DNA from 3 places in the Rhizobium lentis genome. Region 3 is predicted to be linked to each of the others. Evidence: predicted binding sites of a transcription regulator. Region 3 holds the regulator's gene; each other region holds the start of a gene.
What was found. The regulator PhoB, encoded in region 3, activates phosphate uptake and scavenging genes when phosphate is short. The targets are predictions, from matches to a motif close to TGTCATNNANCTGTCAT.
Positions count from the first base shown of each region.

Region 1: a site for PhoB is predicted at 2,238-2,254, ahead of J0663_RS03300 (DUF1045 domain-containing protein). Genes of this name have one in related genera too.
Region 2: a site for PhoB is predicted at 3,844-3,860, ahead of J0663_RS08550 (NAD-glutamate dehydrogenase). Genes of this name have one in related genera too.

Region 1 covers NZ_CP071454.1:656,061-665,599, reverse strand. The annotation lists gene J0663_RS03315 (response regulator) at 1-305, shown strand, start outside; gene mnmC2 (tRNA (5-methylaminomethyl-2-thiouridine)(34)-methyltransferase MnmC2) at 310-1,038, opposite strand; gene J0663_RS03305 (NAD(P)/FAD-dependent oxidoreductase) at 1,037-2,215, shown strand; gene J0663_RS03300 (DUF1045 domain-containing protein) at 2,330-3,037, shown strand; gene puuE (allantoinase PuuE) at 3,151-4,074, shown strand; gene uraD (2-oxo-4-hydroxy-4-carboxy-5-ureidoimidazoline decarboxylase) at 4,074-4,574, shown strand; gene J0663_RS03285 (HepT-like ribonuclease domain-containing protein) at 4,571-4,933, shown strand; gene J0663_RS03280 (ureidoglycolate lyase) at 4,938-5,438, shown strand; gene uraH (hydroxyisourate hydrolase) at 5,435-5,791, shown strand; gene J0663_RS03270 (metallophosphoesterase family protein) at 5,792-6,532, shown strand; gene J0663_RS03265 (flotillin family protein) at 6,553-8,316, opposite strand; gene J0663_RS03260 (OB-fold-containig protein) at 8,313-8,960, opposite strand; gene J0663_RS03255 (PspA/IM30 family protein) at 8,966-9,539, opposite strand, start outside.
Region 2 covers NZ_CP071454.1:1,780,360-1,789,898, reverse strand. The annotation lists gene J0663_RS08550 (NAD-glutamate dehydrogenase) at 1-3,634, opposite strand, end outside; gene pdxY (pyridoxal kinase PdxY) at 3,913-4,788, shown strand; gene J0663_RS08540 (carbonic anhydrase) at 4,859-5,500, shown strand; gene J0663_RS08535 (GGDEF domain-containing protein) at 5,590-7,200, shown strand; gene J0663_RS08530 (lytic murein transglycosylase) at 7,251-8,075, opposite strand; gene J0663_RS08525 (aspartate-semialdehyde dehydrogenase) at 8,244-9,278, opposite strand; gene J0663_RS08520 (hypothetical protein) at 9,391-9,539, opposite strand, start outside.
Region 3 covers NZ_CP071454.1:2,354,438-2,363,976, reverse strand. The annotation lists gene J0663_RS11365 (2'-deoxycytidine 5'-triphosphate deaminase) at 1-424, opposite strand, end outside; SAM riboswitch at 499-577, shown strand; gene J0663_RS11360 (O-succinylhomoserine sulfhydrylase) at 622-1,806, shown strand; gene apaG (Co2+/Mg2+ efflux protein ApaG) at 2,030-2,422, shown strand; gene J0663_RS11350 (hypothetical protein) at 2,806-3,393, opposite strand; gene J0663_RS11345 (Hsp33 family molecular chaperone) at 3,506-4,498, opposite strand; gene argF (ornithine carbamoyltransferase) at 4,588-5,502, opposite strand; gene J0663_RS11335 (aspartate aminotransferase family protein) at 5,541-6,740, opposite strand; gene J0663_RS11330 (GcrA family cell cycle regulator) at 7,165-7,698, shown strand; gene phoB (phosphate regulon transcriptional regulator PhoB) at 8,111-8,794, opposite strand; gene phoU (phosphate signaling complex protein PhoU) at 8,928-9,539, opposite strand, start outside.

The sequences.
Region 1 (9,539 bases), 1.7 Mb from region 3:
ATGGCAAGCAGGCGGTCGCCGCCTGGGAGCGGCACACGCCGCGCATCATCATGATGGACGTCTCGATGCCCGTCATGAACGGCCATGAGGCGACGCGGACGATCCGGGAACGGGAACAGGGACAGGGCCACCGGGTGCCGATCATCGGCGTCACCGCCCATGCGCTTGAAAGCGATCGCGAACTCTGCCTCGATGCCGGTATGGACGACTATATGTCGAAGCCGATCAGCCCGGAACTGCTGGAAGAGAAGATCCGGCAATGGCTCGGCAAGGACGAGTTCCAGCCGGAGCGCACCAGCTACTAATCTTTTATGCGCAGGAAGTCTTGATACCGCAGAGCATTTCGCGCTTGCCGGCGAAGCCTTTGCGGCGTTCGACTGTAAAACCGGCCGCGATGAGGTTGCGGCGCACGAAGCCGGCCGCGGCATAAGTTGCGAAGGTGCCTTCGGCAACGGTCTTTTCGTTGACCTCACGCATCAGTTCTTCCGACCACATGTCGCCGTTGCGCGAGGGCGCGAAGCCGTCGAGATACCAGGCGTCGAAGCTGGGCTTTGCTGCGGCAACGCCGTCCAGCGCTGGCCCGCAGACGACGCTGAGCTGCGTCTGGGCATCGACATCGAGTGAGACGGTACCATCAGGCATCTGCGGCCAGGCCGCGGTCAGGGCCTCGCGCTCGGCATCGATCTCCGACCAGTGCGAGAGTGCCCTGCCGATTTCTTCGCTGCGCATCGGATGGAGTTCGAAGGAGATGAAATGCAGATGCTGGCCACTCTCACGGTGCAGCTTCCATTGCCGCCAGGTTTCGGCAAAGTTCAGGCCGGTGCCGAAGCCGAGTTCGCCGATCACGAATTCCTGCCGCCCACTCCAGCGCTCGGGCAGGCCGTTGCCGGCGAGGAAGACATGGCCGCATTCCAGCCGTCCATCGGTCTGACAATAAAAATGATCGCCAAAGGCGGTGGAATAGGGCATATCGCCGTCGCGCCATTCGAGCGGCTGCGGCGCGCCCGCGCCAATCTGATCTGGATTCATCTCTGCCATGGAACAAGCCGATAGTCCTGCGCCGGCGTCCGGTCAATCTTCTTGCGACTTGCTGATCGTCGGCGGCGGCATCATGGGTCTCTGGGCGGCCGTCCACGCCGAGCGTCGCGGCATAAACACCATTCTCGCCGACGCCGGCAGCCTGGGCAGCGGGGCAAGTGGCGGCCTGCTCGGCGCGCTGATGCCGCATATGCCGGACCGGTGGTCGGAGAAGAAGCAATTCCAGTTCGACGCCCTGGTATCGCTCGAAACCGAGATCGCAGCGCTCGAAGCCGCGACCGGGCTTTCAGCCGGTTACAACAGGTCCGGACGGCTGATCCCGCTGCCGAAACCGCATCTCAACCGCATCGCCCATGGCCATTTTGAGGATGCCGAACGCCACTGGCGGGCAGGCGAGCGGCGCTTCCACTGGCACGTGCTCGACAGGCCTAATGTCGATGGTTGGATCGAGGCGTCCGCCGGCGAGAGCGGGTTCGTGCATGACACGCTTGCCGCCCGCGTCGCCCCCCGCTCGTTGATTTCGGCGCTGATCGCCTTTCTGCAGCGGACAAAATATGTGCGCATCATGAAAAATGCTCCGGTCGCCGATCTCGATCCGGATCGAGGCACGGCTGAGATAGGCAGCGAAACCGTTGCGTTCGGCCGCTGCATTCTGGCCGCGGGCTATCAGTCCTTTCCTCTGCTGCAGGGGCTGACGCCCGGCTTGACGCAGCCGCTCGGCCAGCCGGTCAAAGGGCAGGCGGCGCTGTTGAAAGCGGGTGTTGACCCGGCGCTGCCGACGATCTTCCTCGACGGGCTCTATGTCGTCGCGCATGAGGCTGGGCATGCGGCGATCGGCAGCACCAGCGAGAACCGCTTCGACGATCCCTTTTCGACAGATGCCCAGCTCGATGCGCTGATCGAGGCGGCGCGGGCCATCGTGCCGGCGCTCCGCAACGCGCCCGTCGTCGAACGCTGGGCAGGGCTTCGCCCGAAGGCGATCGACCGCGATCCGATGATCGGCCGCCATCCCGACCATCCCCGACTTGTCGCATTGACCGGTGGCTTCAAGGTCAGTTTCGGGCTGGCCCACCGGCTGGCGGAGGCGGCGGTCTGTATCGCGGCCGATACAGCGTGTGAATTTTTGCTGCCGGAAAGCTTCGCAATTTCAAGCCATATTGCTGTCGCTTCACGTTAAACGTGAATTAGATACAGCTGCGTTTCGTTATTCTGTCATGCAAATCACCTATCAGCTTGCGCATCGGCAGCGCCTGAAGTTACCGGCGCTCACTTCCTTGATGGAGGAAATTGCATGCGCTATGCCATTTGCTTCACGCCTCCGGCGAGTGACCCCCTTTCGCTCGTGGCTGCTAACTGGCTTGGCCGAAACGTGTTTTCGGGCGAGATGGTCGAGCCTCCGGCCGTCCGCGGCCTCGGCATTCACGAGTTCGCCTTTCATACGGCCGTGCCGCGGCGCTATGGTTTTCACGGCGTCCTGAAAGCGCCTTTTCACCTGTCCCCCGACATGTCGGAAGCGCAACTTCTGCGCGACCTGATGCGTTTTTCCGGGACTGTCCCTCCCTTCCGGCTGCCGCGCCTCGAAATCGCCCGGCTCGGCAATTTCTATAGCCTGCAGCCGAGCGCTCCCTGCGAACAGATCCAGTATCTCGCCTCGGCGATCGTGCAGGAATTCGACCGTTTCCGTGCGCCGCTCAGCGAAGCCGAGATCGAGCGGAGCGACCCGGACGGGCTGTCGGCCGCGCAGTTCGCCAATCTCCATCGCTGGGGCAATCCTTACGTGATGGAGGAGTTCCGCTTCCACATGCCGGTAACGGGTCCGGTCAACGCGGTCGACATACCCCGCATCGAGCCGGCGCTGCGGACGATCTTCGGGCCTGTGATCGGCGAGCTGGTCATGGTCGCCAATGTGGCGCTGATGATCGAAGAGGGTGCCGGCGGTCCGTTCCGCGTTCACTCGCTGCATCCGATGGGCAAGGTCAGCGCACGCAGGATCGCCTGAACAGGCCTCAAGCTAAGTAATTGTGCAGCAAGGGTAAATTCTTCTGCTCAGTTTCCGTCTCGACATTCCAGCTGCGGATGATACCGTTCGCCGTCTTTTCAGAAGGTGATTTAATGGTATCTGAGACCTATCCGCGCAATCTCGTCGGCTACGGGCGCCAGACGCCCGATCCGAAATGGCCGGGCGAGGCATGCGTTGCCGTGCAGTTCGTCATCAATTACGAGGAGGGCGGCGAAAGCTCGATCCTCGACGGCGATCCGGCGTCCGAAAACCTGCTGTCGGAGATCGTCGGCGCGGCAGCCTGGCCCGGGCAGCGCAACCTCAACATGGAATCGATCTATGAATATGGATCGCGCGCCGGTTTCTGGCGGCTCTGGCGGATGTTCACCGATTTCAAGGTGCAGGCGACCGTTTACGGCGTGACGCTGGCGATGGCGCGCAACCCGGAAGCCGTCGCCGCCATGAAGGAGGCCGGCTGGGAGATCGCCAGCCATGGCTACCGTTGGCTGGAATACAAGGATTTCCCCGAGGATCTCGAGCGCAAGCATATTCTAGAGGCCGTGCGCCTGCACACCGAACTGACCGGCGAGCGGCCCTACGGCATGTATCAGGGCAAGCCTTCCGACAACACGCTGCGACTGGTGCAGGAAGAGGGCGGTTTCCTCTATTCCTCCGATTCCTATGCCGACGACCTGCCTTACTGGGTGAAGGGCGTCGACGGGAAACCCTTCCTGATCATTCCCTATACGCTCGAAACCAACGACATGCGTTTTGCCACGCCGCAGGGTTTCAACGCCGGTGATCAGTTCTTCACCTATCTGAAGGATGCTTTCGACACGCTTTATGAAGAAGGCAAGGCCGGCAAGCCGAAGATGATGTCGGTCGGGCTGCATTGCCGTCTCGTCGGACGCCCGGGCCGGGCGGCGGCGCTGAAGCGATTCATCGAATATGTGCTGAAGCACGACAAGGTCTGGATACCGCGCCGCATCGAGATCGCCGAGCATTGGCACAAGCACCATCAGCCGGATGCACTCTGATGTTGTCGCGCCAGGATTTCGTTTCCCGCTTCGGCGGTGTCTTCGAACATTCGCCTTTTATCGCAGAGCGCGCCCATGACGCAGGCCGCGTGACGGAGCCGCTGACGGCGGCCGGCGTGCACGCGGCGCTCGTCGCCGCCTTCCGCGCGGCAAGCCATGAGGAGCGCCTCGGCGTGCTGCGTGCCCATCCGGATCTTGCCGGTCGTCTTGCGATATCGGGCGAACTGACCGAGGACAGCCGGAAGGAGCAGGCCGGCGCCGGCCTTGATCGCCTGAGTGTGGCTGAACATGCCCGCTTCACGGAACTTAATTCGGCCTATGTCGAAAAATTCGGCTTTCCCTTCATCATCGCCGTCAAGGGACTCGGCAAGGACGACGTCCTGTCGGCCTTCGAGAAACGGATCGGCAATGGTCGAGACGAGGAATTTGCGACGGCGGCCGCGCAGGTCGAGCGGATTGCGCTACTGCGCCTGACATCAATGCTGCCGGAGGCTGAATGAAAGAGTGGCGTGCGATCGACTATCTCAATGAGATGTATGAGGCGGCGTCGGAAGCGCTGTCTTTCGCCGGCGGAATGGATGGGGCAGCCTTCGCCGGAGACAAGCTTACCTTCAAGGCGGTTGCCTTTTGCCACTTCACCATTGGTGCTGCGGCGTCCCGCCTGCTGGTGTCGCATCCGGAATTTGCGACCGAGCATCCCGATCTGCCCTGGACGAAAATCTGCGGCACGGGCAACCGTATCCTCGAGGACGTCTTCGATCTCGATCCGGTCGAGCTCTGGGAGGCGACTTATCGCACGCTGCCGGAGCTTCTTTCAGCGATCGATGCCATCCGTAACTGGCATGCCCAAGGCGAGTGAAGCCATGTCCGAATTTCTCGACATCCGCCCGCTCACTCAATCCGCCTTCGCCCGCTTCGGCGAGGTGATCGAGGCCGATCCGGCCTCGATGCGGCTCATCAATGGCGGCACGACGGAGCGCTTCCATGCCTTGGCCGTAGCGGAAGCGGCAGGCGAGGGCGCGCGTGTCATCATCAATCTCTTCCGCGGTCAGCCGCGCAGCTTTCCCTATGCGGTTGACATGATGGAGCGCCATCCCTTCGGCAGCCAGAGTTTCTCGCCGGTTTCCGGCCGTCCCTTCCTCGTCGTCGTCTCCGAGGACGAGAACGGGCGTCCCGCCAGGCCTGAGGTGTTTCTTGCGCGCGGGGATCAGGGGGTGAACTACCGCCGCAACGTATGGCATCATCCGCTGATGGCGCTCGGCGAACCCTCGGAATTCCTGGTCGTCGACCGCAACGGACCAGGCAACAATCTGGAGGAGTTCTTCTTCGAGACCCCCTTCATCATCAAAGAGCCAGCCCTATGACCGGACTGACAACCCATGTTCTCGATACCGCCTTGGGCAAACCGGCCGAAGGCTTGAGGATCGATCTCTTCCGGATCGACGGCGAGATGCGAAGGCATCTGACGACTGTTATGACCAATGCCGATGGAAGGGTCGACGGCGGCCCGATTCTCGTCGGCGAGAACTTCCACGTCGGCACCTACGAATTGGTCTTCCACGCCGGCGATTATCTCAGAGCCTGCGGCACGCCGCTGCCGCATCCGGCGTTCCTCGATCTCGTGCCGATCCGCTTCGGCATTGCCGATGTCAACGCGCACTACCATGTGCCGCTGCTGATCTCGCCCTACGGCTATTCCACCTATCGAGGCAGTTGAATGAGGTTCGCCGCGATCGCCGATATCCATGGCAACCATCTGGCGCTTGCGGCGGTGCTTGCGGATATTCAGGCACAGGGCATCGAGGAGATCGTCAATCTCGGCGATTTCTTCAGTGGCCCGCTGGAGGCCGGCCGGACGGCTGATATGCTGATGCCGCTCGGCCTGACCTCGGTTCGGGGCAATCATGACCGCTATCTGATCGAGCAGGACCCGGCCGCGATGCATGCCTCGGATGCCGCCGCCCATCGGAAACTGACGCCAACCCATCTCGACTGGCTGCGCAGCCTGCCCTTCGATACCGTCTATCGCGGCGAGGTCTATCTCTGCCATGCCACGCCCAAGGACGACAATCTCTACTGGCTGGAGTCCGTCTCGCCGGAGGGGCACGTCTTCCTGAAGCCGATCGAAACGATCGAGGCGCTCGCCGAAGGCATCGACCTGCCGCTCATCCTTTGCGGCCACAGCCACCTCCCGCGCGCCGTCCGGCTGTCCGACGGCCGCCTCATCGTCAATCCCGGCAGCGTCGGCTGCGCGGCCTATGACGACGAGCTGCCCTATTACCATAAGGTGGAAGTCGGCCATCCGCTGGCGAGCTACGCCATTCTGGAAAAAACGGCTGCCGGATGGATATGGCAATTCCGAACCGTCGCCTATGACCATATGGCGATGTCGGCACTGGCCGCCGAGAGGGGCCGTGCCGACTGGGCGAGCGCACTGGCGACGGGCTGGGTGAGATAGCCAGCCCGCCGACGTTGTCGTTATTCCTTCTTCGGCGCCTGAGGGGCGATCGTCTTTGCCGGACCTGCGGCCGGTGCAGCAGGCTTCACCGGGGCGGCGGCCGGCATTGCCGGCTTTGGCGCGGCGGCCTGCTTTGCCGGTAGTGGGCTATCGAGATTTCCAAGGAGGGATGCGATGGCGTCGTCGCCGTCGAAGCCGGCCTCCTTCAATAGTTTGTCCAGGATCGGCTTGTTGGCCTGATAGGAGAGGAGCTGGCCAGCCAGCCCTTCGCCGAGGCCGATGCCGTTTCCACCAGCCGCGCCGTTTCCGCGGCCGAGCATGCCGCCGGTGTCGAAGATCCTGATATCGGAGATCTTCTCGATCGGCTTCACCGCCTCGGCGAGCGCTTCGGGAATGATGCGGATGCGCTCGCGGGTGATTTCGAACTCGATGATGGCAGCGCTCAGCTTATTGCGGGCGTCGTTGAGAAGCGCTTCGCTTTCAGCCTGAGCCCGACCGGTTTCCAGAATGCCCTTGGCCTTGATGATTGCGGCATCCGCTTCTGCGGTCGCAAGCGTCTTGATGGCTTCCGCCTGGTCGCTCGCCGCCTGTTTTTCGGCCTCCGCGCCGACGGTAACGGCGGTCGCTTCGGTTTCGGCCTTCTTGCGCGCGTCGATCACGGCGATCTGCTTTTCGCGTTCTGCGATTTCGATCGCCTTGGCGGTGCCGACCTTCTCCTCTGCCGCGATTGCCCGGGCGCGGGCCATTTCGGCAGTCGCCTTCGCCTCGGATTCTTCGCGGCTCTTGTTGGCAACGGCGATGGCGCTTTCCTGGGCGACGATCTGAAGGTCGCGCTTGGCTTCGGTATCGCGCTGTTGGACGGCGCGGGCGGCATCGATGTTGGCGCTTTCGCGCGCCTGCTTGGCGGCTGCCTCGCGCTCGGCGATCGCCTGTTCGGAGGCAATACGGGCTTCCTCCTCGGCGCGTTTGGCCGCCTGCTCCTGCTGGGCGGTTTCGGCGCGGGTCGCGGCGGATTTGTTGGCGATGTCGCGTTCCTGGTTGAGTTCGGCTTCCCGCTTGGTCCGCTCGATGGCCAGCGACTGCTGGCGGGCTTCCAGATCCTTCTGGGCTATGGCGACTTCAGTGTCGCGGACGATTTCGTTTCGCTCCTTCTTGCGGCCTTCGGTGATGCGGGTCAGCGCCGCAAGACCCTGGGCATCGAAGAAGTTGTTGGCGTTGAAATGCTTGATGTCGGTCTGGTCGAGGCGTGTAAGCGACACGGATTCAAGCTCGAGACCGTTCGACTGGAGGTCGGCGCCGACGGCTTCCTGCACGGCCTTGACGAAATCCATGCGCTGTTCCTGCAGTGCGTCGAGGTTCATGGTCGCCGCCACCGAGCGAAGGCCGTCGACGAATTTCGCCTCGATCAGGATGCGAAGCGCCTCGGCGTCGTTTGTGCGATCGCCGAGCGTCTGGGCGGCCAGCGCGATCGACGAGCCGTCGGGTTTGACGCGGACGTAAAATTCGGCGCCGATATCGACGCGCATGCGGTCCTTGGTGATCAGCGCATCGCCTTCGCCGCGGCGGACTTCGAGCCGCAGCGTCTTCAGATTCACCCGGGCGATCGAGTGGAAGATCGGCAGCACGACGGAGCCGCCGTCGAGCACGACCTTCTGGCCGCCGAGGCCGGTACGTACATAGGCCTCGTCGCGGCTGGAGCGCGTGTAGAGAGAGGCGAGAACAAAACCGATGCCGAAAATGAGGACGATGGCAATGACGGCCGGTAGAATAATGTCATACATCATGGCTGCTCCCTGAAAGATTGATTGTCCGCTCCGGCCGGATCGGCCAGCGCGGGAATGGCGATAAATACATCTGCCTTGCGATCGACGAGGAGAACCTCGGTGCCGATCTTCATTGGGTTCTGGCCTTTGGCCGCCTTGGCTCTCAGCACATGCCAGTTGCCATGCTGGTCCTTGACGCGGACGCGCCCCGGCAGTCCCTGGTCGAGCGGGCCGAGCGACACTTCGGCGGTTCGGCCGATGAGCGCGTCGAGATCGACGGCATAGGTCTCGTCGTGCGGCACGATCCGCGCCACCGTCCGGCTGGATGCCCTGACCATTGGGAAGGTGACGAGGACGGCGGGAATGGCGGCGACGGCGGCGGGCAGCGGCGCCCAGAAAGCGCCGGCGACCGCCTGGATGGCAAAGCCGGCAATGGCGAAGAAGCCGAGCGCCATCATCAGGAGAATGAGCAGGGGAACACCGCCGACATTGAGCCAGGAGAGATAGCCGGCGAGGCCGTCATGGCCGTTGAGATCCGGTTTTCCGACAAGCTCCGTTATCGAAAATCCCATGACGGTCGCCAGCATCTCGATCACGGTCAGGCCGGCAAGGACGACGGCGGCGATCGCAAAGGGAAGGCATTCGGGGGCGAGAAGAAGTCCCATGGGCGTTACCGGTTATCCGCCTTGAAGCGCGCGAGGCGGGCCTCGATCGCCTGCTCGCGGTGCAATCGGTCGAGTTCGTCCAGTTCGGAACTATGGGCATGTTCGGCTGACGGAACGCCGGTGAGCCGCGAGACCGCCGCGGCAGCGCGGGCCGCACCCGCGCCTGGCGCGGGCCTTCCGTGGCCGGCCGCGGCCTGTTCGGGATGCTGGGCGATGCTGCGCTTGAAATCGGCAAGGCGGGCGTCCGCCTCGCGGCGTGTGGCGAGCACGGCCTGCAAGGCTTTCTGGCCCTCGTCCACCTGCTCTCTGGCATCGGCCAGCGCCTTGTCGAGCGCGGCGATCTGGGATTCGAGATCGATCTGCCGGGCGACGCCGGCCTTTGCGAGATCGTCGCGCCCGGAGGAGACGGCGAGCCGGATCTTTTCATCGAGCGCGTTCATGTCTTCGACAATTTCGTCCCGGCGGCTCTGGATGCGATATTCCTCGGCACGTGCCTTGCCGAGATCGGTGCGCGCCTCGTCGGCCGCCGCATCGATCTCGCGGATCGCCTGTTCGATGACGGCGATCTTGTTGACGCCT
Region 2 (9,539 bases), 570 kb from region 3:
TGCGTTCCGTCAGCGAGATCGCCAGCGACTGCAAATAGTTGTTGCGCAGCACCAGGGCCGCCACTTCTTCGGTCATCGATGAAAGAAGCTGGTCGCGTTTTGCCCGGGTCAAGCGCCCGTCATGCATGGCGGATGCCAGCGCGATCTTGATGTTGACCTCGACGTCCGAGGTGTTGACGCCGGCCGAATTGTCGATGGCGTCGGAGTTGCAGCGCCCACCCTTGAGGCCGTAGGCGATGCGGCCCTTCTGGGTGACGCCGAGATTGGCGCCCTCGCCGATCACCTTGGCGCGTACCTCCGTCGCAGTGATGCGGATCGGATCGTTGGCACGATCGCCGACTTCGGCGTCGGTTTCGGAGGGAGCCTTCACATAGGTGCCGATGCCGCCGAACCAGAGCAGGTCGACGGGGCTCTTCAGGATCGCCGTCATGATCTCGAAGGGCGTGGCGACAGCCTTGTCGATGCCGATCGCGGCAACCGCTTCCGGCGTCAGCGTCACGGATTTCGCCGAGCGGGAGATGATCATCGCCCCTTTCGAAAGCATCCCCTTGTCGAAATCCTGCCAGCTCGAGCGTGGCAGGTTGAAGAGCCGCTGGCGTTCGGCCAGCGTCTTTTCCATGTCCGGGTCGGGATCGATGATGATGTCGCGGTGATCGAAGGCGGCAATCAGTCTGATCTTCGGCGAGAGCAGCATGCCGTTGCCGAAGACGTCGCCCGACATATCGCCGACGCCGGCGACGGTGAAGGGCGTCGTCTGAATGTCGATGTCCATTTCGCGGAAATGGCGTTTTACGGTTTCCCAGGCGCCGCGGGCGGTGATGCCCATCTTCTTGTGGTCGTAACCGGCCGAGCCGCCGGAGGCGAAGGCATCGTCCAGCCAAAAGCCGGCTTCCTGCGCCAGCGCGTTGGCGGTGTCGGAGAAGGTCGCCGTACCCTTGTCGGCGGCAACGACGAAATAGGGATCGTCACCATCGAGTCTGACCGTATCCTTCGGCGGCACGATATCGGCGCCCGATATGTTGTCGGTGATCGAAAGCAGCGTGCGGATATAAGTCTTGTAAGCCTCGCGGCCGGCATTGAAGACCTCGTCGCGGCTGCCGCCGATCGGAAGCTTCTTCGGATAGAAGCCGCCCTTGGCGCCGACCGGCACGATGACGGCATTCTTCACCTGCTGCGCCTTGACGAGGCTGAGCACTTCGGTGCGGTAATCCTCGGCGCGGTCGGACCAGCGCAGACCGCCACGCGCCACCTTGCCGAAGCGCAGGTGCACGCCTTCGACCTCGACGCCATAGACGAACATCTCGCGGAAGGGCCTGGGTTGCGGCAGGCCGTCGACCAGGTGCGGATCGAGCTTGAAGGCCAGCATCGATTTCGGCGAGCCATCCGGGTTCTTCTGAAAATAATTGGTGCGCAGCGTCGCGTCGACGATGTTGACGTAGCGGCGCAAGATACGGTCGTCGTCAAGGCTCGGAACGTCGGCGAGTTCGGCCTCGATCGCTTGGTGCAGGTCGGCGAGCTTCTTGGCGCGGGCCTTTTCCGAAAGCTTGGTGTCGAGCGTGTCGTGAAAGAGGCGGAAAATGGTGGCGGCAATCTTCGGATATTTATCGAGCGTCGTTGCGATATAATCCTGCGAATAGGCGATGCCGGCCTGGCGGAGATAACGCGCATAGGCGCGCAGCACGTTGGCCTCGCGCGCCGAGAGCCCGGCCGACAGGATCAGCCGGTTGAAGCTGTCATTATCGATCGTGCCGGCGAAGGCGGCGACGAAGGCTTCCTCGAGGGTGGCGCCATAACGCTGCAGATCGATGTCGCCGCCGGTGCGGGTCTCGAGCTCCATGTCGTGCAGCACGACGAGCTTCGTTTCTCCATCGGCGGCCGGCACGCCGATGTCGAAGGTCCGTTCGCTGACGACATTGAAGCCGAGATTCTCCAGAAGCGGCACGCGACGCGACAGCGCCAACTGGCCCCCGGAGTGGAAGATCTTCAGCGAGAGGACACGGCCATGTTCTTCCCGGCGATGGTAAAACTGGATGCGGAGCGGTTCGCCGGCAGCGCAGGCTCCGATATCGGCGAGGTCGGCAACGGTTTCTTCGGGCGTGAAGGAATCCTGGAAGGCTTGGTCGACCGATAGCTTCGGCGCCTTGGGTCCGGCCAGCGCTTCAAAACGATCATCCCAGCGGGCGGTGATTTCCCGGATCGTCTGCTCGAGCTTGGCCTGCGGAATGCGCGGCGTCTTGCCGCCGGAGCGGCCGATGATGAAATGAACGCGCGCCACACCGCCTTCCGGGAAAGCCGGGTAATAGGCGGAGACGCGGCCGTCGTAGACGGTCTTCAGATAAGTGCCGATCCGCTCCCGCACGATCGAATCATACTCCTCACGCGGCACATAGACGATGACCGAGACGAAGCGGTCGAAATGATCGATGCGCGGCAGGACGCGCACGCGCGGCCGGTCGGCGAGATCGTTGATCTGCTCGGCAAAACTGGCGAGCAGCGTGGTGTCGATCTGGAAAAGGTCGTCGCGCGGATAGGATTCCAGCGTGTTGTCGAGCATGCGGCCGGAATGACTCATCGGGTCGAAGCCGAAATGCTCCTTCACCTTTTCGATTTTGGACCGCAGCAGCGGGATTTCGGAGGCGAGCGAGGTATAGGCCGTCGAGGTGAAAAGGCCGACGATGCGCAGTTCCCCTGTGACATTGCCGTCGGCATCGAAGCGCTTGACGCCGACATAGTCCATATAGGCGCGGCGATGGACGATCGATTTCACGTTCGCCTTGGTGACGATCAGGAAATCGGGGCCGTCGAGGAAGGCGAGGATCTCGGGCGTCGTTGTCACCGCGTCCTTGCCGGTGCGGAGCACGAGAACATCGGGGTTGGAGAGGATGCCGAGGCCGGCGCCCTTGTCGCGCTCGACCTTGGCGTCGGCACCCTTGCCGGAATAAACATATTCGCGCATGCCGAGGAAGGTGAAATTCTCGTCCCGCAGCCAGCTCAGGAAGGCGATTGCCTCGGCGTGTTCGGCCTTCCTGCGACCGGGGCCGTTGGCCGCAAGCTCGGCGATCACCCCGTCGAGCTTCGCGAGCATCGGCTTCCAGTCGGAGACCGATAGGCGGACCTGTTCGAGCACGGTCTGGACGCGTTTGACGAGATCGGCAGCCTGAGTGGAGTTCAACGGGGCAATATGGAGCTGGATATGGCTGACGCGCGCGGCGGGATCGCTCGGGTGGTCGGCGGAATAGAGCGCGGGGGCTTTGCCCTTTTCCATGACGAGGATGGGATGCACGGCCATGAACAGATCGCGATAGGTGCTCGTTACTTCACCCATGACCGATTCATAAAGGAAAGGCATATTCTGGTCGGTGACCGAAAGCACCGAGACGGCGGTGCCATCAGGCGTCACTTCGGGAATGGTGTCGATGCTGACGCGGGGCGTCTTGCCGTTCCAGGCGGCGAGTTCCTTTGCCGAATGCACGGCGGAGCGCGCCAGCATTTCAGGCGTATAAAGTTCGAGATCGTCATTGCTGGCCCGGCCGAACAGAATTACCGGATCGAGATGCGACTCGCGCGTCGCCTTGGCGATCTTGCGCGCGTTTTCGATCTGCTTTTCCCGTTTCGGATTGTTTCTCGCAGCCATGAAATGCCTCCCCGCAATGGACTGATTTTCCGCAAGCTAGCAGAAGATCATTCGAAAAAATCTCTAAAATAGAGGTCTGAACGATTGTTTTGATGCTTTTTTGGCGTGGGAAATGGGAAACCGGCAGAGGTTTTCGCGGATTTTTGGCCAAACCGCCCGGGAAAGACCATTTTCTCGTTTCTCATGCTGCCTCACATTTTCATGGTCACGTGAAGAATGGTTGACAGTAAGGCGTCAAAAAGATCATCAAACGCCATCATCATTCGGGCCTTGGAAACATGTCGGAAAACGCAGCGGGCGCAGTCATCGTCATCTCCAGCCATGTGGTGCGCGGCTCGGTCGGAAACCGGGCGGCCGTCTTTGCACTGGAAACGCTAGGTCATGCCGTCTGGGCGCTGCCGACCATCGTCTTGCCTTGGCATCCCGGCCATGGCCGTTCGACGCGACTGACATTTGCCGAGGCGGATTTCGATGCGGCGATCGACGATCTGATCCGTGCGCCCTGGATCGGCGAAGTCAGGGCGGTGCTTTCGGGCTATTTCGGCAATGCCGCCCAAGCGCGCTCCGTCGCCCGGCTGATCGCTGCGCTCCGGCAAAACAATCCCGACCTGCTTTATGTCTGCGATCCGGTCATGGGCGATCTCGGCGGCCTCTACGTGCCGGAAGCGACGGCCGAGGCCATTCGCGACCATCTCATTCCGCTCGCCTCGCTCGCGACGCCGAACCGGTACGAGCTCGCCTGGCTGTCGGGGGCAGCACTCGACGACAACAGCGCGATCATGGAGGCGGCGCTGGCGCTCGGGCCGTCGCGCATGCTCGTCACCTCGGCGGTGCCGATGATGGCAGGCGGGACCGGCAATCTCTATCTTTCCGGCCGTCACGCGCTTCTTGCCGAGCACCGCGTCGTTGAGAACCCGCCGAATGGTCTCGGCGACCTGCTCGCCGCCGTATTCCTGTCGCGCCTGCTGTCCGGCCTCGAGGACGAAAAGGCGTTGCAGCTTGCCACCGCCAGCGTATTCGAAGTGCTGGCGCGTGCCGTCAAGCGGGGCAGCAATGAGTTGATGCTGGCAAGCGACGCGTCCAGCCTTGCGACGCCGATGGCCATGGTGCAGATGCGCCGGCTCGTGCACCCGGCGCAGCGGCGGAAAAAATGACGCATTTGCCAATGGGCTCATTTGCGGTGCAGCAGTTGATCTTGTCTTCCGCGCGCGCTAATCCAAAAGCATGCAGCGTTTTCCAAACACCCTTCTCGACGGTTATCGCAACTTTATGAACGGGCGTTATGCCGACGCCCGCGACAGGTATCGCCAACTTGCCGAAAACGGTCAGAATCCGAGCACGCTGGTCATTGCCTGTTCGGATTCACGCGCGGCTCCCGAGCTGATCTTCGATGCCGGGCCGGGCGAGCTTTTCGTCATCCGCAATGTTGCCAATATGGTTCCGCCCTACGAGCCGGACGGCCATTTCCATTCGACGTCGGCCGCTCTTGAATTTGCCGTTCAGGCGCTGAAGGTCTCGGATATCGTCGTCATGGGTCATGGCCGCTGCGGCGGGATCCGTGCGGCGCTTGATCCGAATGCCGAGCCACTATCGCCCGGCGATTTCATTGGCCGGTGGATGTCGCTGGTCAAACCTGCAGCCGAGCAGATCCAGAGCAATGACGTCATGACGGCGGCCGAGCGGCAAACCGCGCTCGAGCGTGTCTCCATCCGCAACTCGATCGACAATCTCAGAAGCTTTCCCAATATCAAGGCGCTCGAAGACGCGGGAAATCTTCATCTTCATGGTGCCTGGTTCGACATTTCGACGGGTGAACTCTGGGTGATGGACGCCGACACCCGTGACTTCATTCGACCGGAGATCTAGGTCAGGCGGGTTTATCAGTTTTTTAAGAATTACTGCTAAGCTTGCATCAATTGGTTGCGCGACCGCTTTTGATCACGTGGCGATTGGCGATGAAGTTCGAAACCATCAAAAAGGTTATCCTGGCCGCCATCCTGCTGCCCTTTGTCTTCATGCTCATTGAAGGCGTCTTCGTCCTTCGTACTTCCATGCAGCGATACACGGATCTCGAGAAGGACCGGCAGTTCGCCGATGTGCTTGCGCGCGGCGGGTCCATCGCCGCCACGGAAATCCTAAGCGAAATCGAGGCCACGCGCCGCTATCTTGCGCATCCAGGCAGCGAGACTGTCGTCGATATGCAGCGAAGCCGGCTCACGCTCGATCGCGAACGTCGCGCCTTCTATGCCAGCCTGCCGCCTCGCGATACGCTCGATGAGGGACTTGCAGGTGAATTATCGGCTCTCAGCCTCGCCTACAGCCGCATCGTCGCCGCCCGAAGCGCCGTCGACCAGGGCCGTTATTCGGGCAGCAATCCCGGTTCCGCTTATTGGTATGCGGCCCTCAAGCAGCTTGCCGTCGTCGACGCGCTTTCGCCGCTGATCAGCGATCCCGTGCTGCTTGAGAAATCCAACCAGCTGATGGGCATCCTGCTGACCTACTACGGCGAAAGATTGATCACGGGAATTGGCACCCGTTACCTCGATCAAGGCGTTTCCGCCAGGTTTCCGATCGAACTGTTCATACAAGGCAAGACCATGCTCGGCGCCGGCATGGATCATATGGTCTTCCATTCCTCGGCGCCAATCGTGCGCGACATCGTCGCCTATCTTAATCGCAGCGAACAGGTGAAGGCGAACGCGATCACCGACGCCATTCTTGCCGGATGGCGGCCGTCACGCCCAATGCGCGACGTCTGGGCGGCTGCGCAGCGAGAGCGCATGGCCTTCCTGCAGCGGAAGATGGTGGAGGCTGCAAGCGATATTCACGAGACCGGCGAACAGTTCTCGACGCTTTCGCATCTGCACCTGACACGGATCCTGGCGCTGTGTGCGGGCCTACTGATTCTCGCCACGCTGGTGATGGTGCTGGCGGCAAGAGGTTTGCGCCTGATCGACCGGTTGTCTCAAGATCGAGAGAAGCTGGTGGGCGAGTTGCGCAACGCTGCGCAGACCGATCTTCTGACGGGGCTTTACAACAGGCGCGGCTTCGAGGTCGCCGCGTCGGCACTCCTCACCCAGGCCGAGCATGGATCGCGCTGGATTTCCGTCGTGCTCTTCGACCTCGACCATTTCAAGAAGATCAACGACGTTCACGGGCATGATGCCGGCGATGCCGTGCTTCGGCAGGTCGCGGCCGTCGCGCGTCAGAATTTCCGTTCCTTCGATCTCCTGGTGCGCCATGGCGGCGAGGAGTTCCTGGCGCTTCTGCCGGATTCGACGCCCGACGCCGCCGCAATCGTCGCCGAGCGTGTGCGGCAGGCGATCGAGGCGGCGGAAATCCCACTGCCTGGCGGTGACGTGCTTAAGGTGACGGCGAGTTTCGGATGCGCCGGCCGGGCAAATGCAGTTGCCAACCGGAACTTCGAGGATTTGGTCAAACGCGCTGACCTGGCGCTTTACGCCGCCAAGGCTTCCGGCCGCAACTGCGTCGTAGCAGGAGCGACCGTGCCGCCGCAGGAGGAGCGACGCAAGACGGCGTCCGGTGGTTTTGATTCCCGCATATGAAAAACGCCGCATTGAGAGCGGCGTTTCCGGATGTTCCTATCGATGAAGGCTTATCTGCCGCCGTCGATCTGCTGGCCGATATAAGCGATCGCCTGCTGATAGACGCTGGCGGCGTTCCAGCCCTGGATGGCAGCGAAATTCGGCTCTCCCGGCTGATAGCCCGCGCCCGCACGCCAGCCGTGGCCCCTGAGGAAATTGGCGGTCGAGGCCAGCGCATCGGCGCGCGAGCCAACCATGTCGACCCGGCCGTCGCCGTCGCCGTCGGCGCCGAAGCGTACGACGTTGCGCGGCAGAAACTGCGTCTGGCCGATTTCACCATGGGCCGCACCCTTGGCCTGTGGGCTCAGATAACCTTCGGAGACCAGCTGGAGCGCAGCATAGAGCTGGTCGGTAAAATATTCCGAACGGCGGCAGTCGTAAGCCAGTGTCGAAACAGCTGACAGTGTATGCTGATTACCCATATAGCTGCCAAAACCGGTCTCCATGCCCCAAATGGCAATCAACGGGCCGGCCGGAACACCGAAACGGCGCTCGATCGACGCAAACAGAGCCTGGTTGGCGGCCTTCATACTGCGGCCGCGGGAGATGATGGCGGCGCCTCCGCGCTTCTTCATGAAGGCGTCGAATGATAGCTTGAAGCTTTTCTGGCCACGGTCGGCGGCGATGGTCGGCTTGTTGTAGCTGACATTGGCAAAAGCGCGGTTGAGAACCGACTGGCTGACGCCGCTGGCGGCCGCCGTCTGCTTGAAATCGCTAACCCAGGCGTCGAAGCCGGCGCTGGTATTGCCACATTGCGGTCCTTGCGCAAACGCCGGTACCGCTTGGAGGACGCCCATTGCCGCAGCGGCCGCCAGAAACAACTTTGTCATGCGCATTGAGAAACCCCGCTCTCGATCTGCATAGTTTTTGGGCGGGCAAGAGAATGCCAGCCACTCGCGATTTTGTCACGATCATCTTTTAGCGAGCGCTTATACAGTGTGTTTGCCCCGGAAAAGCCCCGCTCACCGAGCAGGGCTTTAACATCTTATGGTTTACAATTGGTATCAGGCTGCCTGCTTGCGCGGCTTGACGAGGCCGCGATTGACGAGAAGCTCGGCGATCTGAATGGCGTTCAGTGCTGCGCCCTTGCGCAGGTTGTCGGAAACCACCCACATATTGAGGCCGTTTTCGACCGTCGCGTCCTCGCGGATGCGGGAGATGTAGGTCGCATCTTCGCCGGCGGATTCATATGGCGTGATGTAGCCGCCATTCTCGCGCTTGTCGATGACGAGGCAGCCGGGGGCGTCGCGCAGGATGTCGCGAGCCTGGTCAGCGGTGATCTCGTTTTCGAACTCGATGTTGACCGATTCCGAATGGCCGATGAAGACGGGCACACGCACCGCAGTGCAGGTCACCTTGATCTTCGGGTCGAGCATCTTCTTCGTTTCGGCCAGCACCTTCCACTCTTCCTTGGTGTAGCCGTCCTCCATGAAGCTGTCGATGTGCGGGATGACGTTGAAGGCGATACGCTTGGTGAACTTCTTGTTCTCGATCGGATCGGCGACGAAGACGGCGCGCGTCTGGTTGAAAAGTTCGTCCATGCCGTCCTTGCCGGCGCCGGAAACCGACTGATAGGTGGAGACGACGACGCGCTTGATCTTGGCGAAGTCGTGCAACGGCTTCAGCGCCACCACCAGCTGGGCGGTCGAGCAGTTCGGATTGGCAATGATGTTGCGCTTGGTGAACTGCGTGATCGCATCCGGGTTCACTTCCGGCACGATCAGCGGCACGTCGGCGTCGTAGCGCCAGGCTGAAGAATTGTCGATGACGACGCAGCCCTGCTGGCCGATTTTCGGCGAGAACTTCTTGGAGACCTCGCCGCCGGCCGACATCAGGCAGATATCGGTATCGGAGAAATCGTAATTTTCGAGATTGGAAACCTTCAGCGTCCGGTCACCGTAGGAAACTTCGGTGCCCTGCGAACGCGCGGAGGCGAGCGCCACGACCTCATCGGCGGGGAAGCCTCGTTCGGAGAGGATGTTGAGCATCTCCCGGCCGACATTTCCGGTCGCTCCCGCAACTGCTACTTTGAAACCCATTTTCTCAAGCTCTCTTTCTCTTCTCTCCTCTTGTCCGGTGAGGGGAAAGGCGCGACGGATCGCGTCTTCCTGTCCCCAGCCGAGCCGGGGAGAGAGCGGCAGGCCAGAGACGTCAGACGGTTTTCGTCGTCGTTTTGGCCTTGGTTTTGGAAGAAACCGGAACGGCAATATCCACCCCGGCAACCCGTGCCCGGTCATTGCATTCGGCAATGGCGTGTTCGTCGTGAACCATGGAGATTCCTTTTCCGTGGTTGCTCTTAA
Region 3 (9,539 bases):
GATAGAGCGGGCCGGAGTAACCAGCCGGGATCTTGTCGAATTCCTGCGCATAGTCGGTGATGACGCGGGTGAAGATATCGAGCCTGCCGGTCGAGCTCTTCGGATTGGCCGAGGCGGACATGTCGGCCGGCAGCGCCAAGCTCTCCATCAGCGGCACGATATAGACGCAGCCGGTCTCGAGCACCGCGCCCTGGGAGAGATCGATCACATGCAGGCTCAGCCGGTCGAGCTTGTCCGACACCAGATGCGAGGGGCCGGGCATGAAGGAGGCGCGCACTCGAAAGGCCTTGCTTCCTAAGCGCAGGTCGAGACTTGCCGGCTGGATCTGATCGCGGTCCAGCTCCCGCTCGGAGTTCAGACGCCCCGTTTCGAACAGCGCCGCGATCGCGCGGTCCGCCAGAATTCCAGTGTCGCGAGCCATCATGCCCCATCCATCATTTTGCGGCCGACAAAACCAAACTCGGGGAATTGACGCAAGCAGCTAACAGCAGTATTGCAGAATTATCCCGTGGTGATTTGGCCGGTCGGCTTGCAGCCACGTTAAACAAGTGGCTAAAAAGACCGGGTTATGAAACCGGTCTGCTTTTGCGGCCGGTTTTTTTGTTATGTGAAGGTGATGGCATGAGCAAGACCTGGCGCCCGGCAACCCAACTCGTCCACGGCGGAACCTTGCGTTCGCAGTATGGCGAGACGTCCGAGGCAATCTACCTCACGCAGGGCTTCGTCTACGAGACGTCGGAAGCGGCCGAGGCCCGCTTCAAGGGCGAAACCGACGGCTTCATCTACGCCCGCTACGGCAGCCCGACCAACGACATGTTCGAAAAGCGCATGTGCATGCTCGAAGGCGCCGAAGACGCCCGCGCCACCGCCTCCGGCATGGCGGCCGTCGCCGCCGCCGTCCTCTGCCAGGTCAAGGCGGGCGACCATATCGTCGCCGCCCGCGCCCTCTTCGGCTCCTGCCGCTGGGTCGTCGAAACGCTGGCACCGAAATACGGCATCGAGTGCACGCTGGTCGACGGCCGCGATCTCGCCAACTGGGAAAGGGCGATCCGCCCGAACACCAAGGTGTTCTTCCTGGAAAGCCCGACCAATCCGACACTCGAAGTGATCGACATCGCAGGCGTTGCCAGGCTCGCCAATCAGGTCGGCGCCAAAGTCGTCGTCGACAACGTGTTTGCAACGCCGCTCTTCCAGAAGCCGCTCGAACTCGGCGCTCATATCGTCGTCTATTCCGCCACCAAGCACATCGACGGCCAGGGCCGCTGCCTCGGCGGCGTGGTGCTTTCCGACAAGGAATGGATCGATGAAAACCTGCACGACTACTTCCGCCATACCGGCCCGGCAATGTCCCCCTTCAATGCCTGGACCCTTCTGAAGGGCATCGAGACGCTGCCGCTGCGCGTCAAGCAGCAGACGCAGAATGCGGCAAAGATCGCCGACTTCCTGGCCGAGCAGAGCAAGGTCGCCAAGGTGATCTATCCCGGCCGCAAGGACCATCCGCAGGCCGATCTCATCGCCAAGCAGATGACCGGCGGCTCGACGCTGGTCGCCTTCGAGCTGAAGGGCGGCAAGGAGGCGGCCTTCGCGCTGCAGAACGCGCTGGAGATCATCAAAATCTCCAACAATCTCGGCGACAGCAAGAGCCTGATCACGCATCCGGCAACGACGACGCACAAGAACCTGACGGAAGAGGCGCGCGCCGAGCTCGGTATCTCTGCGGGCACGGTCCGCCTTTCGGCCGGTATCGAGGATACCGACGACCTGATCGAGGATTTCGCGCAGGCGCTCGCCAAGGTCTCGGCCTGACCAACTGGAAGAGCGGCTGGACCTCATCCGGGTCCGGCCGCGCCATCGACGGAACAAGTTCGCCGGCGCCGGCGTTGCGAAGTAAAATTAACATTGACGATTAGGCTTAACGGCTGAAACCCATTCACTATTGGTCGTTTCAATGACGATCAACATTCCGTTTCTTGACGGACGGGGTCTCTTTATAAGATACGGGTAACATATCTTGACTAAGGTGCAAGGCATGTATCGCGCCCTCACAAGAGATATCGAAGTCGTGGTCGAACCGTTCTATCTGGAGGAGCAATCCGATCCGGAGGACGATCGCTATGTCTGGGGTTACCGGATTGTCATCAGCAACAATTCCGGCGTCGCCGTTCGCCTGGTCAACCGCTATTGGAACATCACCGACCAGAACGGGGTGGTGGACGAGGTGACCGGGCCCGGCGTCGTCGGTGAACAACCGCGGCTTAGCCCCGGCGACAGCTACGAATATTCCTCCGGCTGCCCGCTCGACACGCCGTCGGGCCTGATGTTCGGTCATTACCAGATGGAAACCGATGAAGGCGAGCTGTTCGACGTCGATATCCCTGCCTTCTCGCTGGATTCCCCGGGTCTGCTGCGCGTGCTGAATTGAGAGCGTAGGTTCGCTCGTTCGTCAGTGCAAACACGAACGCCGTGCTTGCCGTATGGGTCCTCGGGTCAAGCCCGAGGACGACGGAGGGCGGGACAACGACCGGCAAGAGGCGAGCGGTCGGGAGCAAATTCATCAAAAGTGTCCCAGTGGATTTGTTGGACGTGGGGTCTGCTTAACGTGTTTGCGCATTTTGCTGGAATTCCGAGACGTCCCGCCTCTTGCCGCTCGTTTCTCCCCACCCTCCGTCGTCCTCGGGCTTGACCCGAGGACCCATGCAGCAAGCACTGCGCGTGGATGCCGCCGGCTGCAGCCTTCCAGTCAGTACCAACATGGACGCCGTACCCTCGGTCGTAGATCCTCAGGCTTGCCCAGACATCAATCGACTAAAGGTCGAAAGGATCCGAGGCCTGAGTACCTGGCTTTGCTTCCAATGGATCTTTGGATCGCGGCGGCGCTGGCTGTTTTGCGACCGCATCATCTACCGCGTTTTGGCAGGCGAGCAACTCATCCGCTGCCCTGGCGAAATCTTTCAGACGGAGGGCTGCAATCTGCTTTCCTCTAAAGCTGGCGCGGAAACTCAGTTTACCCTCAAACTCCGCAATCAAGTCAGGATCCTTGAAATCAATCCATAATGATTTGAGGCCAGGCATATCCAGTCCCCTTGCATCAGCCGTCCATTTAAACTGGTCCAACGAGAGCTCGATGGGATAATGCTTACCTTTCTCCAGGGATTTCCAGTTTGGATTTCCGAGCATGATGTAAAAAGGGTTGTCTTTCTTTCGGAAATTGAAACCAAGACGAATAATGGTGTTGTCATCAAAGGAAGTCAGAACAAAACAGCCATTGTCTAAAGTCGGATCGATAGCCACGCTCCAGCCGCCGACTTCTTTCCATTGGATTGTCTCTTGGTCAGCTAAGACAATCCGTGGCATGGCAGCAATGAATGCGAGTACGAAATATAAAAGGCGCACGAGGGCAGCTCCCCAAAGTACCAGTTGGGCAATAGGCGCACAGTAACTACCGAAAGTCGAGTCACTGTGCAGCTGCAATGCGCATCTTTTTCGCGCCAAGCGCGACCAAATGTTATTGCGCCGGCTGAAGCTCGGCCGCTTGGAAGCGATAGGTGGTCGAGCAGAACTCGCAGGTGACCGATATCTCGCCATTTTCCTGGCTGGCCTCGATCTCCTCGGCGGTGAAACCCTGCAGCACGTGACCGATCTTTTCCCGCGAGCAGCTGCAGCGGTCGAAGACGGCGCGCGGTTCGTAGACGCGCACGCCGCGCTCGTGGAACAAGCGGAACAACAGCCGCTCGGTGCCGACCTGCGGATCGGTCAGTTCATCGGCATCGATGGTCTCGACCAGCGAGCGGGCTTCGACCCAGGCGTCGTCCTCGCCATGCGGGCGGTCGCCGGTGTCGCCGTCACCGCCGTGGAGATCGGGCTGGCGCATGCGCTCCGGCGCCTCCGGCAGGAACTGGGCGACGAGGCCGCCCGCCCGCCAGCGATGGCGCGGCTTGCCGGCGTCATCGCGGTCGAAGAGTTCGGCCGCGGCAAGGCGCACGCGCGTCGGGATCTGTTCCGACTGGCGGAAATAGACACCGGCGATCTCCTCGAGCGAGGTGCCGTCGAGCGCGACGATGCCCTGATACGGCTGGGCGAACTTGCCCTGATCGATAGTGAAGGCGAGCACGCCCTTGCCGAGCAGCTGCTCCGGCTCGGTCTCGCCTGCCGCAACGGCCTTGTCGAGCAGCGCCCGATCGAAACGGGCATAGGCGCGCACATTCTCCGGCGTCGAGAAATCGGCGACGAGGAGATCGACCGGGCCGTCGCCCTTGGTCTGCACCGTGAATTTGCCTTCGAACTTCAACGAGGTGCCGAGCAGCACCGTCAGCACGACGACTTCGGCGAGCAGCCGGGCGACGGGTGCCGGATAATGATGGCGCTCAAGGATGGCATCGAGCATCGGGCCGAGCTGGACGGCGCGGCCGCGCACATCCAGACCTTCTACCTGAAAGGGGACGACATGGTCATCGCCGGCGAAATCGAACTGGCCGAGGGCGGCTGCAGCTTCTGCCATGGCTTTCACTCCTAGTTTTCAAGCGAAGGGTCAGCGTGCCCCTCGCTCGCGCGGCCGCAAGTCTCCGACGCGCGGCGTCCGATTATGGTTCAGATCGCGCCCAGGCACCAAGCAAGAATCGACTTCTGCGCATGAAGACGGTTTTCCGCCTCATCGAAGACCACGGATTGCGGGCCGTCGATCACGTCATCCGTCACTTCCTCACCGCGATGCGCCGGCAGGCAATGCATGAACAATGCATCGTTGCCGGCCTTGGCCATCAAGGCCGCATTGACCTGATAAGGCTGGAAGACATTGTGACCCCGGGCCCGATGTTCCTGATTCATGGAGACCCAGGTATCGGTCACCACGCAATCGGCGCCTGCGACCGCACGGTCGGCATCATGGCAGAGCATGATTTCGGCGCCCTCATTGCGGGCCCAGTTCAGATAGTGATCCTTGGGTTCGGAACCAAGAGGCACGGCCATGTTCATGCGGTAGCCGAAGCGCGCCGCCCCTTCCACCAGCGAATGCAGCACATTGTTGCCGTCGCCGGTCCAGGCGATGGTCTTGCCCTTGATCGGGCCGCGATGCTCTTCGAAGGTCATGATATCGGCCATGATCTGGCAGGGATGGGTGTCGTCCGTCAGCGCATTGATCACAGGCACGGTCGCATGCTCGGCAAGCTCCAGCAGCCTGGAATGCTCGGTGGTGCGGATCATGATCGCATCGACATAGCGCGACAGCACCTTGGCGGTGTCGCCGATCGTCTCGGCGCGGCCGAGCTGCATTTCGGTGCCCGACAGGAAAAGCGTTTCGCCGCCGAGCTGGCGCATGCCGACGTCGAAGGAGACGCGGGTGCGCGTCGACGGCTTCTCGAAGATCATCGCCAGCATCTTGCCGGCGAGCGGCTTGTCGCCCGTGCCGGCCTTGAAGGCCTGCTTGCGGGAAAGCGCATCATTCATGATGGTTCTGAGGTCGGCCGATGTGACGGCCGAAAGATCGAGGAAATGTTTAGGAGCCATGTTCTTACCTGTCGCGCGCCCGAAGGCGGCAATCCCTTTCAAGCCGTCTTCTTGATCTTGGCGACGCGGACGCTCTCGGCGGCGCGCTCGAGACGTACGAGCCCCTCGCGGGCTTCCTCGGCGGTGACGACGAGCGGCGGAAGAAGGCGGATGACGTTGTCGCCGGCCGGCACGCCGAGCAGATGCGCGGCGCGTATCGCCTGCAGCAGTTCGGCCGAGGGAACGGCCGCCTTGACGCCGAGCAGCAGCCCCTCGCCTCTGATATCTTCGATCACATCGGGATAACGATCCTTGAGCGATGCCAGCCCCTGACGGAGGACGAGCGCGACGTCGCGCACCTGCTGCAGGAACCCATCGGCGAGAATGACGTCGAGCACGGCGCTGCCGACGGCCATGGCGAGCGGATTGCCGCCATAGGTCGAACCATGGGTGCCGGCCTTCATGCCGGAGGCGGCTTCGGCCGTTGCGAGGCAGGCGCCGAGCGGAAAGCCGCCGCCGATGCCCTTGGCAACCGCCATGATGTCAGGCGTGATGCCGGACCATTCATGGGCAAAGAGCTTGCCGGTGCGACCGACGCCCGTCTGGACCTCGTCGAGGATCAGCAGCAGGCCCTTTTCGTCGCAGATCTGACGAAGCGCCTTCATGAAGTCTGGAGTCGCCGGACGCACGCCGCCCTCGCCCTGCACCGGCTCAATCAGAATGCCGGCCGTGGCATCGGTGATCGCGGCGCGCACCGCTTCGATGTCGCCGAAAGCCACCTGATCGAAACCCGGCGCCTTGGGACCGAAACCTTCGAGATATTTCTCCTGGCCGCCGGCGGCGATCGTCGCGAGCGTGCGTCCGTGGAAGGCGCCCTCGAAGGTGATGATATGGAAACGCTCGGGATGGCCCTTGGAATACTGATAGCGGCGGGCCGTCTTGATCGCGCATTCGAGCGCCTCGGCGCCCGAATTGGTGAAGAACACCTTGTCGGCGAAGGTGGCGTCCGTCAGGCGTTTGGCGAGGCGCTCCTGGCCAGGAATCTCATAGATGTTGGAGAGGTGCCAGACCTTGTCGGCCTGCTCCTTCAACGCGGCAACCACATGCGGATGGCTGTGGCCGACGGAGGTGACGGCGACGCCGGCGCCGAAATCGAGGTAACGCTCGCCGCCTTCGGTGATCAGCCACACGCCCTCGCCTCGCTCGAACCGCAACGGGGCGCGAGAATAGGTGTCATAAAGCGGCGCGGCTTCAGCCATAGCGCGGGTCTCCCGGTCAGCGTTGTCAGGCACGGACTCCGGCTAAGAAAACCGCGCCCGAAAAATCAAAAATGCCGCCTTTCGGCGGCAGGCGGTACTATTTCCTTTTCGCGCTGCAATGTCAACAAAACTGCGCCCTTAGCGCATGCAGCAAGCTTGTACAGCGGCATTTCCCGCCTTCAACAGGCATTATTGCAGAAATGACACGCAGGGGCAGCAAGTTGGGGAAAACTCGGAATTCGATTCATCCGGATTCCCGCGACTCTTGTCACGGAGTCAGCCTCACACTAGGTTAAAGTTCAATTACTAGACTGCATGCGGCGGAACTAGTCACCAAAATTGATCAAGCGTTTCTTGTTTCGGAGGCTTCCGGGACAACGGTGAGGGATTCTGCCATCACCAACGCAAAAGGTGGAGACAGGGCATGAACTGGACAGACGAGCGGGTCGAGAAACTCAAGAAGCTTTGGTCCGAAGGGCTGAGCGCCAGCCAGATCGCGGCGCAGCTTGGCGGGGTCAGCAGAAATGCCGTTATCGGCAAGGTGCACAGGCTGAGCCTTCCGGGCCGTGCCAAGGCCGGCGGCACGACCACCGCGGCGCGCACACCGAAGCGCCAGACATCAGCGCCACGGGCGCCGAACTACGCCTCCCGGATCACCACCCGCACCGTGACCCGCCAGCAGGGCGCAACGATGCTGAAGGAAGAGATCGAGGTCGATGGCGTCGAGGAAATGGACTATGTGCCGGCCGGCAACGTGGTCGTGCCGATTTCCCGCCGCCTCGGCCTGACGGAGCTGACCGAACGCACCTGCAAGTGGCCGGTCGGCGATCCGCTCAAGGACGACTTCCACTTCTGCGGCTGCGAATCCCCGGACAATTCGCCCTATTGCAGCTATCACCAGAAGCTTGCCTACCAGCCGGTCAACGAACGCCGCCGGGCGGCCGCTCGGGTGAGCTGAGGGGCGATCGCCGGACATGAAAAACGGGCCGAGCGGCCCGTTTTTTATTGGTTCGCGCCAATAGCGCCGCTCATTCAGCGTCGACCACCGGTCTCGACCCGTCCTTCGGCCCCCGCTTACATGCCGCAACGTCTCGATTCCCTCTTCTCCCCTGCGGGGAGAAGGTGCCCGTAGGGCGGATGAGGGGCCGGCGAAGCCGGTCCTTCCCAACAATGCCATGTGAACTTCGGTCGTGTTGGGCGCTTGCCGTTGACGTGATGGGATAGGTGATGACGGGAGGGTGTGCCGTGTGGCCCCCTCATCCGCCTGCCGGCACCTTCTCCCCGAGGGGAGAAGAGATTTGCCGCACTCTTTCCGTTCCCCACCAACCTCTCATGGGGCACGTCCCCTCACCCCGTCCGTGTTCGGGAGCTCAAGCTTCCATCGAATAACCGGCGCCACGGACGGTGCGGATGACGTCCTGCATGTTGGAGAAGTTCAGCGCCTTGCGCAGGCGGCCGACATGGACGTCGACGGTGCGTTCGTCGACATAGATATCGTGGCCCCAGACGCCATCGAGCAGCTGTGAGCGGGAGAAGACCCGGCCCGGCGACGACATCAGGAATTCCAAGAGGCGGAATTCGGTCGGGCCGAGGCGGACTTCGCGGCTCTTGCGATGGACGCGATGGGTTTCGCGGTCGAGCTCGATATCGCCGCACTTCAGCACCGAGGACAGCACCTCGGGGCGTGCACGGCGCAGCATCGCCTTGACGCGGGCGACGAGTTCGGGAGTCGAGAAGGGTTTGACGACGTAATCGTCGGCGCCGGTCGACAGGCCGCGGACGCGCTCGCTCTCCTCGCCGCGCGCCGTCAGCATGATGATCGGCAGCCGCTCGGTTTCCGGCCGCATGCGCAGGCGCCGGCAGAGTTCGATGCCGGAGACGCCGGGCAGCATCCAATCCAGGATGAGAAGGTCGGGCGTGCGTTCCTGCAGCCTGATTTCGGCCTCGTCGCCACGCAGAATGGTATCGACTTCGAAGCCTTCGGCTTCAAGATTATAGCGAAGAAGTACGCTGAGCGCTTCCTCGTCTTCAACAACTGCGACTCTCGGGATCATGCGTGTCCGTCTCCTCGCACACGAGCCTTAAACCGGGGGCGATTTAAACAGGCGTCCTGCGCAAATTCAGAAATTGGCTGCGACCTCTTTGCGCGCCCCGAACGGGCGCGCACGCAATCGATTGATCGGAAGATTATTCCGTCGCGGCGCCGACGGTGTTGGCGCTGTCATCCTTCGGGCGATCGCCTTCCGGCTGCGCGCCCGTCGCCATGTAATAGATCGTCTCGGCGATGTTGGTGGCATGGTCGCCGATGCGCTCGATGTTCTTGGCGCAGAAGAGCAGATGCGTGCAGCTCGTGATGTTGCGCGGATCTTCCATCATATAGGTCAGGAGTTCGCGGAACAGCGAGGTGTACATCGCGTCGATTTCGTTGTCGCGCTCGCGGATAGCGGTCGCCTTGTCGGCGGCCCGTGTCGTATAGACGTCGAGCACTTCCTTGAGCTGGACGAGCGCCAGCTCGGAGAGATGCTCGAGGCCGCGGGCGAGCTTGCGTGGAACGCCGGTGCTCTGGACGGCGATAACGCGCTTGGCGGTATTCTTGCCGAGGTCGCCGACGCGTTCGAGATCGGCGGCGATGCGGATCGAACCCATGATCTCGCGCAGGTCCGAGGCCATCGGCTGCCGGCGGGCGATGGTGACGATCGCCTTGTCGCCGATTTCGCGCTCGGTGTGATCGAGGATCACGTCGTCGGAGATGACCTTCTGCGCCAGCGCGGTATCGCCATTGACCAGCGCACGGACGGA